DNA from 2 places in the Mesorhizobium sp. B2-3-14 genome. Region 2 is predicted to be linked to the other one. Evidence: predicted binding sites of a transcription regulator. Region 2 holds the regulator's gene; the other holds the start of a gene.
What was found. The regulator PhoB, encoded in region 2, activates phosphate uptake and scavenging genes when phosphate is short. The targets are predictions, from matches to a motif close to TGTCATNNANCTGTCAT.

Region 1 (7,120 bases), on a different contig from region 2:
TGAACGCTGTGCGCGACCTGCCGTTCTGCGATGCCGGTTCGCACAAGCCGAACGCACCGCCCGAATACGCCAGGCCTTTTCTCAGCATCAGCCAGCACCAGCGCTATCGCTACATCGTCTCGCTCGAGGGCAACGACGTGGCGACCAATCTCAAATGGATCATGAATTCGAAGTCGCTCTGCATGATGCCGCCGCCGACCTATGAGACATGGTTTGCGGAGCGGCAGCTCGAAGCCAACGTCCACTATGTGCCGCTCGCGGCGGATTTCTCGAACCTTGAGGACCACGTCGCCTATTTCGAGCGGAATCCGGCGGAGGCGGAGCGCATCATCGCGGCTGCGAACGCCTATTGCCGGACATTCGACGACGAACAGACCGAGCAGACGATCTCCCTGCTGGTGCTCTACAAATACTTCGTGCTGTCGGGCCAGATCAAACCGGATGCCGAGGTGTGGCGCTACATAACGGGCTAGTTGCGGCGCTCGGTCGAGGCCGCCAGCCGCATTCGGGCGCTATCGGAATGCGTGGCTGGATGGTAGGGCAATCATGCTGCGGGAACCATCCCGACCTTCACTTGTTCAACCGCGTTTATCTTTGATCAAAAGAGTCCATGGCCACCCTCCAACGAACGACGGCAAAGGTCTTCTACTATGCGCGGAACGTCATGCGCGATATCGCGCCCCAGGCGATCTTCCGGCGGCGATTGGCCAGCCGCCTGCAGCAGGCCAGGCTCTCGGACGAGGCCGTGCGCCGGCGACTGAATCACTACAACAAGCTGCAGGACGCTTTTACACCAGGCCCGGATGCTGTGCGCATCGACAAGATACCGTTTGAACCGAGCATGTACTATTACGACCTGAAGGAATTTGCCCGCTATTTCGATCGATCATTGCTCATCGACCTGAAGTTCGGCGATGTCATCGGCGTGCCCAAGCTGCCGACCCTCGTCAAGGACCGGCCAATCCGCGCCGACAACGGCAATGCCGTCGTCATGAAGTTCAACAAATTCCGCCACTTCCACATGCCCGTCGATACCGTCGCCTTCGCCGACAAGCGCCCTGCCGTGGTCTGGCGCGGCGACCTCAACAACCCGATCAGGACACGGTTCCTGGATGTCGCGCGCGACTTGCCGTTCTGCGATGCCGGTTCGCACAAGCGCAGCGCACCGGCTAAGTACAGCAAGCCTTTCCTCAGCATCAGCCAGCACCTGCGCTATCGCTACATCGTCTCGCTGGAGGGCAATGACGTGGCGACCAACCTCAAATGGATCATGAATTCCAACTCGCTCTGTCTGATGCCGCCGCCGACCTACGAAACATGGTTCGGCGAGAGCCAGCTCGAGGCCGGTGTCCACTATGCGCCGCTCGACCCGGATTTTGCCGATCTCGGCGAAAAAGTGCGCTATTTCGAAGCGCACCCGGCCGCGGCGGAGCGCATCATCGCCGCAGCCAATGCCTATTGCCGCAAATTCTCCAATGAACGGGACGAGCATGCGATCTCCTTGCTCGTCCTCTACAAATATTTCGTGCTCGGCGGCCAGATCGAACCCGATCCCGAACTCTGGCGGTTTATCGGCGGCTAGCTCTGCTCTCGGCCTGACGCCGATCAGATATCGCTGCGGTCGAGAACCAGATCGGCGGGGCCGAAGCGATCCTTCGCTGTCAGTTGCTGGTGCCAGTAGGGGTAGAGCAGGGGCGGCCGGCTGACCGCGTCGAGGCGCTGGCGTTCTTCGGTGCCGAGCTTCAGGGCCGCCGCCGCAAGATTGTCCTTGAGCTGGACGTCATTGCGGGCGCCGATCACCAGCGAGGAGACGGCAGGGCGGCCGAGCAGCCAGGCAAGCGCCACCTGCGCCGCCGAGACGCCATGATCCTTGCCGATCTCGACCAGCACATCGACAATCCGCCACAGCCGGTCCTCGTCGCGGATCGGCGGCTCGAACCAGCCGGCAAGCTGGCGAGCGGTCGGGCTGTCGCGGCGGTATTTGCCCGACAGCAGGCCGCCGGCGAGCGGACTCCAAACCAGAACGCCCAGCCCCTGGTCGACCGAGATCGGCAAGAGCTCGTACTCGGCCTCGCGCGCTTCCAGCGTATAGTGGATCTGCTGGGTGACGAAGCGTTGCTGGTGACGGCTGTCGCTGATGGAAAGCGCCTTCATCACCTGCCAGCCGGAATAGTTGGAGCAGCCGATGTAGCGCACCTTGCCCTGGCTGACCAAACTGTCGAGGGCGGCAACGGTCTCCTCGAGCGGAGTGAGGCCGTCCCATTGGTGGACGAAATAGATGTCGATGACATCGGTCTTCAAGCGCTTCAGGCTGCTCTCGCATTCACGGATCAGATGATGGCGCGACAGGCCCTCGTCGTTCGGGCCCTTGCCGATCCGCATCCGCGCCTTGGACGCGATCAGCACATCGTTCTTGCGCTTGCCGCCGAGAGCTTCGCCTATGATCTCTTCGGAGAGGCCGTTGGAATAGACATTGGCGGTGTCGATGAGGTTGATGCCGGCATCGATGCACATATCGATCATCCGCTTGGCTTCGGCGAGATCGCTGTTGCCGACCGCGGCGAAGGGCCCGGCGCCGCCGAATGTCATGGTGCCAAGCGTCAGTGTCGAAACCTTCAGGCCGGAACGGCCAAGGGTGCGGTATTCCATGTCAGATCCTCACGATTTTGTTGAAGAGGCGTGCCGGCAAGGCAGGCCTGGAAGGCGACCGCGCATTTGTAGGACAATTCGGCCGGCTTGTCGCCATGCGACGACGGTCGATCGATCAGACATCGCGGAATTTGCAACGTCGGCAATTGCGCCTGTGCTGCAATAAAACCGTCACCGCCGGCCTATATTGAAGTCGGCTCAGGTGTTTCCATTCCCGGCCGCCGGCCAGCAATTTGGAGCGCCCAGTGGTAACCGACAGGGCTTGCAAGCGGAGCAGTTGATATGACCGAGCTGAAACAGAATTCCCCTGCCAAGGACTGGCTTGAAGCCGAGCTCGCCGACACGCTCGACGAGGACTATGAGCTCGAAATGTCGGAGCCGGCCCTCTCGATGGAGATCGCCAAGATCTACAAGAACTCGCATCCGCCTTCGATCGATCGCATGCAGTATTTTCGCGACCTGATCAGCCTCCAGTCCGAATTGATCAAGCTGCAATCCTGGGTCGCCTACCACAAGAAGAAACTGGTGGTGATATTCGAGGGCCGCGACTCCGCTGGCAAGGGCGGCGTCATCAAGCGCATCACACAGCGGCTCAATCCGCGTATCTGCCGCGTCGTGGCGCTTCCGGCTCCGACCGAACGCGAGAAGTCGCAATGGTATTTCCAGCGCTATGTCCCGCATTTGCCGGCAGGCGGCGAGATCGTTTTGCTCGACCGCTCCTGGTACAACCGCTCCGGCGTCGAACGGGTAATGGGTTTTGCCAGCCCCGAGCAGGTCGAGGAGTTCTTCCATGACGTGCCGGAGTTCGAGCGCATGCTGGTGCGCTCGGGCATCACCGTGGTCAAATATTGGTTCTCGATCACCGACGAGGAACAGCAAATGCGCTTCCTGATGCGGATCCACGACCCGATGAAACAGTGGAAGCTGTCGCCGATGGACCTGCAGTCGCGGGTGCGCTGGGAACACTACACCAAGGCCAAGGAGGAGACCTTCGCCCGCACCAACATTCCCGAGGCGCCCTGGTTCATCGTCGAGGGTAACGACAAGAAGCGCGCGCGGCTGAACTGCATCGACCATCTGCTCAAGCAGCTGCCGTATGAAGAGGTGCCGCACGAGGAGATCACGCTGCCGGAGCGCGTCTTCAACCCGGAATACGAGCGCCAGGTGCTGCCGCGCGAGCTTTACGTGCCGGAGAAGTATTGAGCGAGAGTTTTGTCTTTCTCCCCGTATAGTGACGGGGAGAAATGGGCTTTCGTCGAGGGTTTCTCCACCTTACGCCCGTTTGATGACGACGTGCGTGGCCAGTGCCGTCGCAACCTGTTCGCTGCACTGGTAGCCAAGATTCAGCATGTTGAGGCCCGCAAAAAGGTTCTCGCCTCTGCCAAGCAGCACCGGCGAGATCGCCACGTGCATGTCGTCGATCAGCTTTTCCTGCAGATACTGCCGGATGGTGGAGATGCCGCCGCCGACCCGCACATCCTTGCCTGACGCGGCGGCTTTGGCCTGTTCGAGAGCCGAATGGATGCCGTCGGTTACGAAATAAAAAGTCGTGCCGCCTTCCATCACGATGGGATCGCGCTTGTAATGCGTCAGCACGAAGGTCGGGACGTGATAGGGCGGATTGTCGCCCCACCAGCCCTTCCAGCTGTCGTCAGGCCACTCGCCCCGGATCGGCCCGAACATGTTGCGGCCGAGGATCCAGGCGCCGACATTCTCGAAGCTGCGCGCCGCAAAGTCTTCGTCAACGCCTGTCTCGCCGCCTTCCTGGCCAAACATCTTGCGGAAGGTGCGAGTGCTGAAAGCCCATTTGTGCAGGGCCGGTCCGCCGACACCGAGCGGATTTTCAAGGCTCTGATCGGGGCCGGCGCCATAGCCGTCAAGCGACAGGCTGAAAGCGTTGACGCGAAGTTTGGACATGAGAACCTCCTCCTTGAGAACCAGTTGTCTTTTGCAAGTGGTTTCTTCTAGCAAACTGATTTTGAATTGCAAGTGGTTTTTCGAGCCGGAAAAGGTATTTCCGATTGCCGCCAAGCTACGGCCGCCGCCTCATTGGCCGGTCGGTTGGCGCGCGACGATCTCAAGGGCCTCGCTGTGGCTGATCGTCAGTCTGCGGGCGGCAAGCGCCTCCCGCATGGCTTTCGCCATCGTCTTGGCATCGCGATAGGCAAGCATGTCCGTTTCTTCGGGTCACGGCGAAGCCTTTGTCAGTGCCCGCAATGCCGACACCTTCGCCCGACGGAGAAACGGGTCAGGAAGCATCCTCAGGAGGCGTTCGCCATACCTCTTGGCCGAGGTGCGGGCTGCCGGCCGCTCCCATCATAGCTGCAGCCGCCAGTTTTTGTCAGCGGGTTTTCGATAGAACCGCCGACCAGTCGAAAGAGTGGTGACATCTACTGAAGTGCCTTGCCCGGGAAGTCGGGCTACCCCTTCAGCATCACAGCCACTTCGGGTGCGAAATAGGTCAGGATGCCGTCGCAGCCGGCGCGCTTGAAGGCGAGCAACGATTCCAGCATCGCCTTCTCTCCATCGATCCAGCCATTGGAATCAGCCGCCTTGATCATCGAATATTCGCCCGAGACCTGGTAGGCGAAGGTCGGCATCTGGAATTCGTCCTTCAGCCGGCGGATGATGTCGAGATAGGGCAGGCCGGGCTTGACCATCAGCATGTCTGCGCCCTCGGCGAGGTCCTGTTCGGCCTCGCGCACCGCCTCGTCCGAATTGGCGTGGTCGATATAATAGGTCTTCTTGTCGCCCTTGAGCAGACCGGCGGTGCCGACCGCCTCGCGATAGGGGCCGTAAAAGGCCGACGCGAACTTTGTGGCGTAGGACATGATCGCCACGTCCTGGAAACCGTTGGCGTCGAGCGCGTCGCGGATGGCGCCGATACGGCCGTCCATCATGTCGGACGGCGCGATGATGTCGGCGCCGGCCGCCGCCTGGATGACGGCCGCCGCCGCGACTTGTTCGACGGTCTCGTCATTGACGATGATGCCATCGCGCAGGATGCCGTCATGGCCATGGCTCGTGAACGGGTCGAGTGCGGCGTCTGTGATGATGCCGATCTCGGGTACCGCGTCTTTGATGGCGCGTGTGGCGCGGTTGATGATGTTTTCAGGGTCGAGGATGTGGGAACCCGTCTGGTCGCGCAGGCCGAGATCGACGTTGGGGAAGGTGGCAAGGGCCGGGATGCCGAGCTTGGCCGCCCGTTCGGCCTCCTTGACGGCAAGGTCGACCGAAAGCCGGAAGACGCCGGGCATGGCGGCAATCGGCTCTCGGACATTCCTGCCCTCGACGACGAAGATCGGCCAGATCAGGTCGTCGACCGAAAGCCTGTTCTCCTGCACGAGCCGGCGCGACCAGTCGGCCTTGCGCATGCGGCGCAGGCGGCGGCTGCCGGTGACGTCATCGACGCTGCGCGTGCCGGCAGCTTTTGCTGGGGTGAATTTGTTCATGGCCAAAACTCCGGATCCGCGGCTTTTACCACGAGCCCTTGTGCTGACCAATGCGACACGTTTGTGCCAGCGCCGAAAGCTGCCACAGCGCTGTCCCGCCACGCCTATTGGTTCAGGGCTGCCCGTTGCCCGAAAGGATCTGTGCCGCGCCTCCGATTGCCACACGGAACGCGTCGTCGAAGCTGACACCGCGCACCTGCCAACGATAGGTCTTGCCGTGATCGGCCAGTCGCCAATCGGCGACCCAGCCCAGTTCCTTGTCGCTCCACACGATGGTGCCGGCGAGCGCTCGGTCGCCTCCGGCTTGCTTGGCCACTCGATCCAGCCTTGCCATGTCCGTCGCGCGCAGCGCTTCTTCGCCCAAGCCGGCAAGTTGCGCGGCCTTGGGAAACGCGACATGCATCAGCATCGGCCCGCTGGCATTGACGAAGGATTCGCGCATCGTCTCGCCACGCCCTTCCTCGGCGCTCAGCATGAAATGCCGCGCGCCTTGTTCGGTCGTGAGGAAGACGGTGAGTGTCGGCCGCTCGCCAAGCCAGGGCCTGCTGCCGAGCGACGCCAGCAGCCTGTCGATCACATCAGGCTTGTAGAAGCAGGTGAGATCATGCGGCCGGTCATGCGTCCCTTGCTCGTCATGGATCGGAATGCCCTCCATCCGGTCATGGTAGCGGAACGAGTCGACAAAGCTGCCGGCCTTGTCGCGCAGCGCGTCCATTTCGCGTCTGGCAAGCAGCCGCTGATCGCCCGAAACACGGACGAGCACCTTGTCGAGGCAGGTCCTGAAGCCGAGCTGACGATTTTCTTCACCCTGGCCGGTGACAATGGTCTGCGAGTGGTAAAGGTCGCCAAGGTCGGCTGCCCCCGCGGGGACATTGGTTGCCCACAAAAACGACAGGCAACTCAGAACAAAGGCAAAGCGCAAAAAATGCGGCATGGCTAACTATCCTGCTCTCGGCCTGTCGTAGCGGCCACCAATGTCTAGCATCGGCGACCGCTAGCCGCCAAGATCGAGGCGGCCG
Region 2 (7,120 bases):
GCCGCCGATGACGGCCGCGGCAATGACCAGCAGCTCATCCAATGTTCCCAGCACATTGGTGGACGAGTTCTGCCGGGCCGACGAAATGGCGGCGGCGATCGTGGCCAGCACGCCCATGATCATGAACACCTTCATGGTGATCCAGCGCGTGTTGATGCCGGCGAGATTGGCCGCTTCCGGATTGCCGCCGATAGCAAAGACATAACGGCCGAAACGGGTGCGGTTGGTGATGAAGGTCATGACCAGACCGACGGCGACCGCCATCAGCACCGGTATGGCGATGCCGTGGGCGATGAACAGCCCGCCCTCCGGCACGGTGATGTTGTTGGCGGCCGCGTACCGGTTCACGATCCCGATCGGCCATGGATAGGAGTTGGCTAGCCAGACCGCGCCCATGATGACGGCGCAGGTGACGACGCCGAGCAGCGTCTCGGCCCAGATCGGCCGCAGGGGGAAGCGGAAGCGCTTGCGCTGGACCCGCCCGTTGAACAGCGCGAACACGACGGCCAGGCAGGCGACGATGCCGACGACCCAGCTCCAGGTGGCGCCGATCGATCCGGCCGGTCCGCCGCCCATAAGCTGGAACGTGGCGTCGAGCGGTGCCACCGTCTGGCCTGACGTGACCCACCAGGCGGCGCCGCGCCAGACCAGCAGGCCACCCAGCGTGACGATGAAGGCCGGCACTTCGAGATAGGCGATGACGAAGCCCTGGAAGGCGCCGATCAAAAGCCCGAGCGCCAGACCGATGACCAGTGCCAGGACCCAGATCCATGGGTTGCCGAGTTCAAGTCCTACGAACCGAACCAGGAAATGTACCTGCGCAAAGCCCATGACCATGCCGATCAAGCCCTCGGCGGAACCGACGGACAGGTCGATGTTGCGCATGACGATGACCAGCACCATGCCGCAGGCCATGATGGCGACCGCGGACGTCTGCACCGACAGGTTCCACAGATTGCGTGGCGTGAGGAACGTGCGGCTGTCGAAATCGAGCGGATTGACACCAAGACGCAGGCTCGAAATCACATGCAGCGCGACCCAGATCAGCAGCAGCGCGCCGATCATGCCGAGCATGCGGGTATCGATCTCGGTCGCCTTCAGGAAACGCGCGACCGCGCCGAGTTCCGACGCACGCGCCGTATCGGCCTGCGAGGTTGAGGTCGTGTCGGTCATGATGTCCTCCCAGCGGCTTGCCGTCTGACGCGGAGCCGGACCAGAGCCCAGAAGTTAGCCGCCAGCGGCGGAAACACAAATCTTGTCGGGAAAACGCCGCGGCTTGGAAGCAATTCCAGGAAAAGTGCGTAAGGGTTTTTGTCCGGAATTGCGAAGACAAGGAAATTGGAACGGCCAGTGTTCAGAACACTGACCGTTCCACGCCGCGGCGTTTCCGACTTTTCAGGCGATCAAGCTCAGTTGCAGGCCGCGACGCTGCCCGCGGCAACGCCCGTGCAGACTTCGTCCTTCTTGATCCAGCCGGCGTCGATGACGAGGTTGAGATTGTCCTTGGTGATGGCCACCGGGGTCAGGAACAGCGACTTGACGGTGTTGCCGCCAGGCGTCGTGAAGTCCTTCACGCCGGCGATGTCGGTCATCTTCTTGCCGTCGGCGAGTTGCGAGGCGATCTCGGCGGCGTTCTTGCCGAGTTCGCGCGCGTCCTTCCACACCGACACGGTCTGGGTGCCGAGCGCGATGCGGTTGAGCGCGGCGTGGTCGCCGTCCTGGCCGGAGACCGGCACGGTGCCGGCGAGCCCCTGCGCCGTCAGCGCCGCGACGACGCCGCCGGCGGTGCCGTCATTGGCGGCGACCACGGCGTCCACCTTGTTGTCGTTGGCGGTGAGGAACTGTTCCATGTTCTTCTGGGCGTTGGCGGGCAGCCAGCCGTCCGTATAGGCTTCGCCGACATTCTTGATCTTGCCGCTGTCTATGGCCGCCTTCAGCAATTCCATCGAGCCCGAGAACAGGAAGTCGGCATTCGGATCGGCGCCGGAGCCCTTGATGAAGACGTAATTGCCCTCAGGCTTCACCTTGAACACTTCGCGGGCCTGCATGCGGCCAACTTCCTTGTTGTCGAAGGTCAGGTAGAAGACGTCCTTGTTCTCGATCAGGCGGTCATAGCCGACGACCGGAATGCCCTCGTCGAGCGCCTTCTGTACCGCCGGGCCGATGGCCGACGCGTCCTGCGCCAGGATGATCAGCGAATTGGCACCCTGCGAAATCAGGCTCTCGACATCGGTCAGCTGCTTGCCGGGATTGGACTGCGCATCGGCGGAAATGTACTTGTCGCCCGCGGCCTCGATCGCCTTCTTCATGGCCGCCTCGTCGGTCTTCCAGCGCTCCTCCTGGAAGTTGGACCACGACACGCCGATGACCTTGTCCTTTGCCTGCGCGACCGACGCCAGCGTCAGCGACATGGCGACACCCGCCAGAATGGCGACTGTGAATCTCTTCATGATATCCTCCCTGCGCCCGCGTGTGGCGCGACCAAACTGGCCCTAAGGCCGGCACAAAGGCCCTAATTTTTTCGAGCCTCGAAAAAACACTGGTCCATCGCCGGAACACTGTCAACATCGATTCTGACGGATTTTGAGGTGCCGGAAGCCTTTTTTCGAGCCCCGCAATAAATAAATGACAGCCCCAGCCGCTTCTGCCAGTATTCGACCCGTGCCGGAGGTGTTCGAGGGGGCGTCAAGAACCGCGGCGACGGGGAGGGAAATCATGTCGGTCGGAATCCGCCACGACGATCTGCGCCGGCGCAACCGCGCAATGGTGATTGGAGCCGTGCGCCGGGGTGGCCAGCCCTCGCGCACTGAGATCGCCGCCACCACCGCCCTGAGCCACTCGACCATATCGGCGATATCAGCCGACCTGATCGGCGAAGGTATCCTGAGCGAAGGCAAGCCGAACGAGGCCGGCTCACTGAAACGCGGCCGGCCGCAGGTGGGCCTTTGTCTCAACCCCGAGGCCGCGACGGTCATGACCGTGGTGCTGTCGCTGAATTTCCTCTCCGTCGCCGTCATCGACTACGCCGGCCAGGTGATATCGGAGGAGCAGCGCCGGCTGGACACGCTGACCATGTCGCGCGAGGCGCTGATCGGCGAATGCGTGGCCATCGTCCGGCGCCGCCTCGAGGATCCCGACCTCGATGTCGCCAGCATTGCCCGCATCGCGCTGGCGATCCAGGGCATCACCGACACCGAGGCGCGCGCCATGCTGTGGTCGCCGATCACGCCGCAGACGGACATTGCCTTCGCCGATATACTCGAAGCCGAATTCGGCATCCCCGCCACCATGGAGAACGACTGCAACATGATGGCTGTGGCGCTGCGCTGGCGCGACCCCGAGCGCTACCGCGACGACTTCATCGCCATCCTGCTCTCGCACGGCATCGGCATGGGCCTGGTGCTGAAGGGCGAGCTGTTCACCGGCACCCATTCCTCAGGCGGCGAGTTCGGCCACATGATCCATCGCCCCGGCGGCGCGCTCTGCCGCTGCGGGCGGCGCGGCTGCGTCGAGGCCTATGCCGGCAACTATGCCATCTGGCGTAATGCAGGACAGATGGGTGAGGACGCCAAACCGGTCGACGTCAGCGACGCCGACATGCGCGCATTGGCGGCCACGGCGCGCGAAAGAGACGGACCGGAGCGCGAGGCCTATCGCAAGGCCGGCGAGGCGCTGGGCTATGGCCTTGGCAGCTTGTTCGCGCTGATCGATCCGGCGCCGGTTGCGATGGTCGGCGTCAGCGCCGCCGCCTTCGATCTGATCGAGCCGGCCTTGCGTGAGGCCATCGCCCAGACCGCCGGCGGCCAGCATTCGACGTCGATTTCCTTCGATACAGAGCCGAACGAATTGCCGCTGATCCGCGAGGGCTGCGCCATGCGCGCGCTCACCTTCGTCGACCAGGAGATCTTCGCGCCGGGCGTGCAGGTGAGATCCGGCAAGAACGTGGCCTGATCTCAATCCTCGCGGATTGCGTAGCCCGCGCCACGGATGGTGCGTATCACATCGGGCATGCGGCCATTGTTGACCGCCTTGCGCAGGCGGCCGACATGCACATCCACGGTGCGCTCGTCGATGTAGATCGTCTCGCCCCAGACATTGTCGAGCAACTGGCTGCGCGAGAACACGCGGCCGGGATGGCGCATCATGAATTCGAGCAGCCGGAACTCGGTCGGTCCGAGCCGGATCTCGCTCTTCTTGCGATAGACCCGGTGCGATTCGCGGTCGAGCACGATGTCACCGACCTTGAGCACGCTGGACAGCACTTCCGGCTTGGCGCGGCGCAGCAGCGCCTTGACCCGGGCCATGAATTCCGGCGTCGAGAACGGCTTGACCAGATAGTCGTCGGCGCCGGTCGAGAGGCCGCGCACGCGGTCGCTCTCCTCGCCGCGCGCCGTCAGCATGATGATCGGCAATCGCTCCGTCTCGGGCCGCATGCGCAGGCGCCGACAGAGTTCGATGCCGGAAACCGCCGGCACCATCCAGTCGAGCACCAGGAGGTCGGGCACGTTTTCCTGGAGGCGTATCTCGGCTTCGTCGCCGCGTGTCACCACCTCGACCTGGTAACCCTCGGACTCCAGGTTGTAGCGGAGGAGCACGCCCAGCGGCTCCTCGTCCTCCACCACCATGATGCGTGGCGCGATCATCGATCGATCATCCCTGCCGTCAAGCCGCCGGCACCGACATCGCCGTCTCGTCCTGCTTCGGACGGTTGGCGGGCAGTTGCGTGCCGGTCAGCACATAATACGCATTCTCGGCGATGTTGGTCACATGGTCGCCGATGCGTTCGAGATTCTTGGCGCAGAACAAAAGATGCGTGCAAGCCGTGATGTTGCGGGGATCCTCCATCATGTAGGTCAGGAGTTCGCGGAAGACCGAAGTGTATTTGACGTCGATGCGTTCGTCGTCATTCCTGAGCTTGGCGAGGGCGGCGGCATCGCCGGCCGCATATTCCTCGACGACGCCCTGCACCTGGATCAGCACCAGCTGCGCCATGGAGTCGATGGAATGCGACAGGTCGCGCGGCGTGGCGGTGAGGCCGACCGAGCCGACGCGCTTGGCGATGTTCTTGGCAAGGTCGCCGATGCGTTCGAGATCGCCCGCCATGCGGATCGAGCCGACGACATGACGCAGATCGTCGGCCATCGGCTGGCGCTTGGCGATCAGGGTGATGGCGCGATCATCGAGTTCGCGCTGGCGCGCGTCCATGATGGCGTCGTCGGAGACCACGCGCTGTGCCAGCGCGTTGTCGGAATTCAGCAGCGCCTTGGTGGCGCCGCCGACCATCGTGCCGGCGAGATCGCCCATGTCGCTGATCAGCCTGCTGATCTGTCCGAGATCCTCGTCGAAGGCTGCGACTGTGTGTTCGGCCATGATCCTGGTCCTCGTATGCGTGAGATCAGCCGAAGCGGCCGGTGATGTAGTCCTGCGTGCGCTTCTCGCGAGGCGACGTGAAGATTTTCTCGGTTTTGTCGAATTCGACCAGCTCGCCCAGATACATGAAAGCCGTCTGCTTCGACACGCGCGCGGCCTGCTGCATGTTGTGGGTGACGATGACGATCGTGTAGTCGGCCTGCAACTCGTCGATCAATTCCTCGATCTTGGCGGTCGACAATGGGTCGAGCGCCGAGGCCGGTTCGTCGAGCAGGATGACCTCCGGCTTGACCGCCACGGTGCGGGCGATGCAAAGCCGCTGCTGCTGGCCGCCCGACAGGCTGAGGCCGCTGGCATTGAGCTTGTCCTTGACCTCGTTCCACAGCGCGGCGCGTTTCAACGCCTGCTCGACACGGCCGTCCATCTCGGCCTTGCCGATCTTCTCATAGAGCCGGACGCCGAACGCGATATTCTCATAGATCGACATCGGGAACGGCGTCGGCTTCTGGAACACCATGCCGATCTTGGTGCGCAACAGGTTGAGGTCCTGCGAGCGGTCGAGAACGTTCTGGCCGTCGAGCAGCACCTGACCCTCGGCGGTCTGCTTGGGGTAGAGCTCGTAGATGCGGTTGAAGACGCGCAGCAGCGTCGACTTTCCGCAACCCGACGGTCCGATGAAGGCCGTCACGCTGCGCTCGGGCAGCGACAAGGTGATGTCTTTCAGCGCCTTCGACTGGCCGTAGTAGAAATTGAGGTTCTTGACCTCGATCTTCGCCTTGGCGGCTGCCTCTGTCGCAATCGTCATGTCTGGAGACAACATCTGGCTCATTTGTCCTCTCTGCGTCCGGTCAGGCTGCGCGCAAAGATGCTGAGCGCGAGAACCGTCAATGTGATTATGAGTGCGCCGGTCCACGCCAGTTGCTGCCACTCCTCGTAAGGGCTGAGAGCGAACTGGAAGATGGTCACCGGCAGGCTGGCCATCGGCGCATTGAGATTGCTCGACCAGAACTGGTTGTTGAGCGCTGTGAAGAGTAGCGGCGCCGTCTCGCCGGAAATGCGGGCAATGGCCAGCAATATGCCGGTGACGATGCCGGACATCGCCGCGCGGTAGGCCACCGAACGAATCACCACCCAGCGCGGCGCGCCAATCGCCGTGCCGGCCTCGCGCAAAGCGTTCGGCACAAGGTTGAGCATGTCCTCGGTGGTACGCACCACGACGGGAATGACCAGGATGGCCAGTGCCACGGCACCGGCGATGGCCGAGAAATGCCCCATCGGCCGCACCATCAATTCGTAGACGAACAGGCCGATGATGATTGAGGGCGCCGACAGCAGGATGTCGTTGATAAAGCGCACCACGGTGGTGAGCTTCGAAAAGCGGCCATATTCGGCCATGTAGGTGCCGGCCAGCACGCCGATCGGCGTGCCGACGACGATGCCGATAATGGTCATCACGATGCTGCCGTAGATGGCGTTGAGCAGGCCACCGGCATCACCGGGCGGCGGGGTCATTTCCGTGAACACTGAGAGCGAAACGCCCGACAGGCCCTTATAGAGCAGCGCGCCGAGGATCAGTGCCAGCCAGGCAAGGCCGATGCCGGCGGCGATGACGCAGAGCGTCATCATCACACCGTTCTTGCGCTTGCGGCTCTGGTGAAGCGATGCGGCTGTCGACATCGGTCAGACTCCGGTACGGGCATCGATGCGCATCAGCATGTAGCGGGCGATGGCAAGGATGAGGAAGGTGATG

Region 1: the regulator PhoB is predicted to act here: its motif matches at 2,808-2,824, upstream of ppk2 (polyphosphate kinase 2).

What each region holds. Positions count from the first base shown of each region.
Region 1 is NZ_VFVP01000004.1:249,494-256,613, reverse strand. Features, by position in the region: gene FJ950_RS13015 (glycosyl transferase family 90) at 1-473, shown strand, start outside; gene FJ950_RS13010 (glycosyl transferase family 90) at 611-1,582, shown strand; gene FJ950_RS13005 (aldo/keto reductase) at 1,606-2,649, opposite strand; gene ppk2 (polyphosphate kinase 2) at 2,932-3,852, shown strand; gene FJ950_RS12995 (dihydrofolate reductase family protein) at 3,922-4,566, opposite strand; partial or broken gene FJ950_RS12990 (glyoxalase superfamily protein) at 4,711-4,821, opposite strand; gene hemB (porphobilinogen synthase) at 5,070-6,101, opposite strand; gene FJ950_RS12980 (DUF2066 domain-containing protein) at 6,214-7,035, opposite strand.
Region 2 is NZ_VFVP01000003.1:324,214-331,333, reverse strand. Features, by position in the region: gene FJ950_RS10475 (sugar ABC transporter permease) at 1-1,173, opposite strand, end outside; gene xylF (D-xylose ABC transporter substrate-binding protein) at 1,410-2,450, opposite strand; gene FJ950_RS10465 (ROK family protein) at 2,716-3,951, shown strand; gene phoB (phosphate regulon transcriptional regulator PhoB) at 3,954-4,643, opposite strand; gene phoU (phosphate signaling complex protein PhoU) at 4,663-5,370, opposite strand; gene pstB (phosphate ABC transporter ATP-binding protein PstB) at 5,396-6,199, opposite strand; gene pstA (phosphate ABC transporter permease PstA) at 6,196-7,047, opposite strand; gene pstC (phosphate ABC transporter permease subunit PstC) at 7,051-7,120, opposite strand, start outside.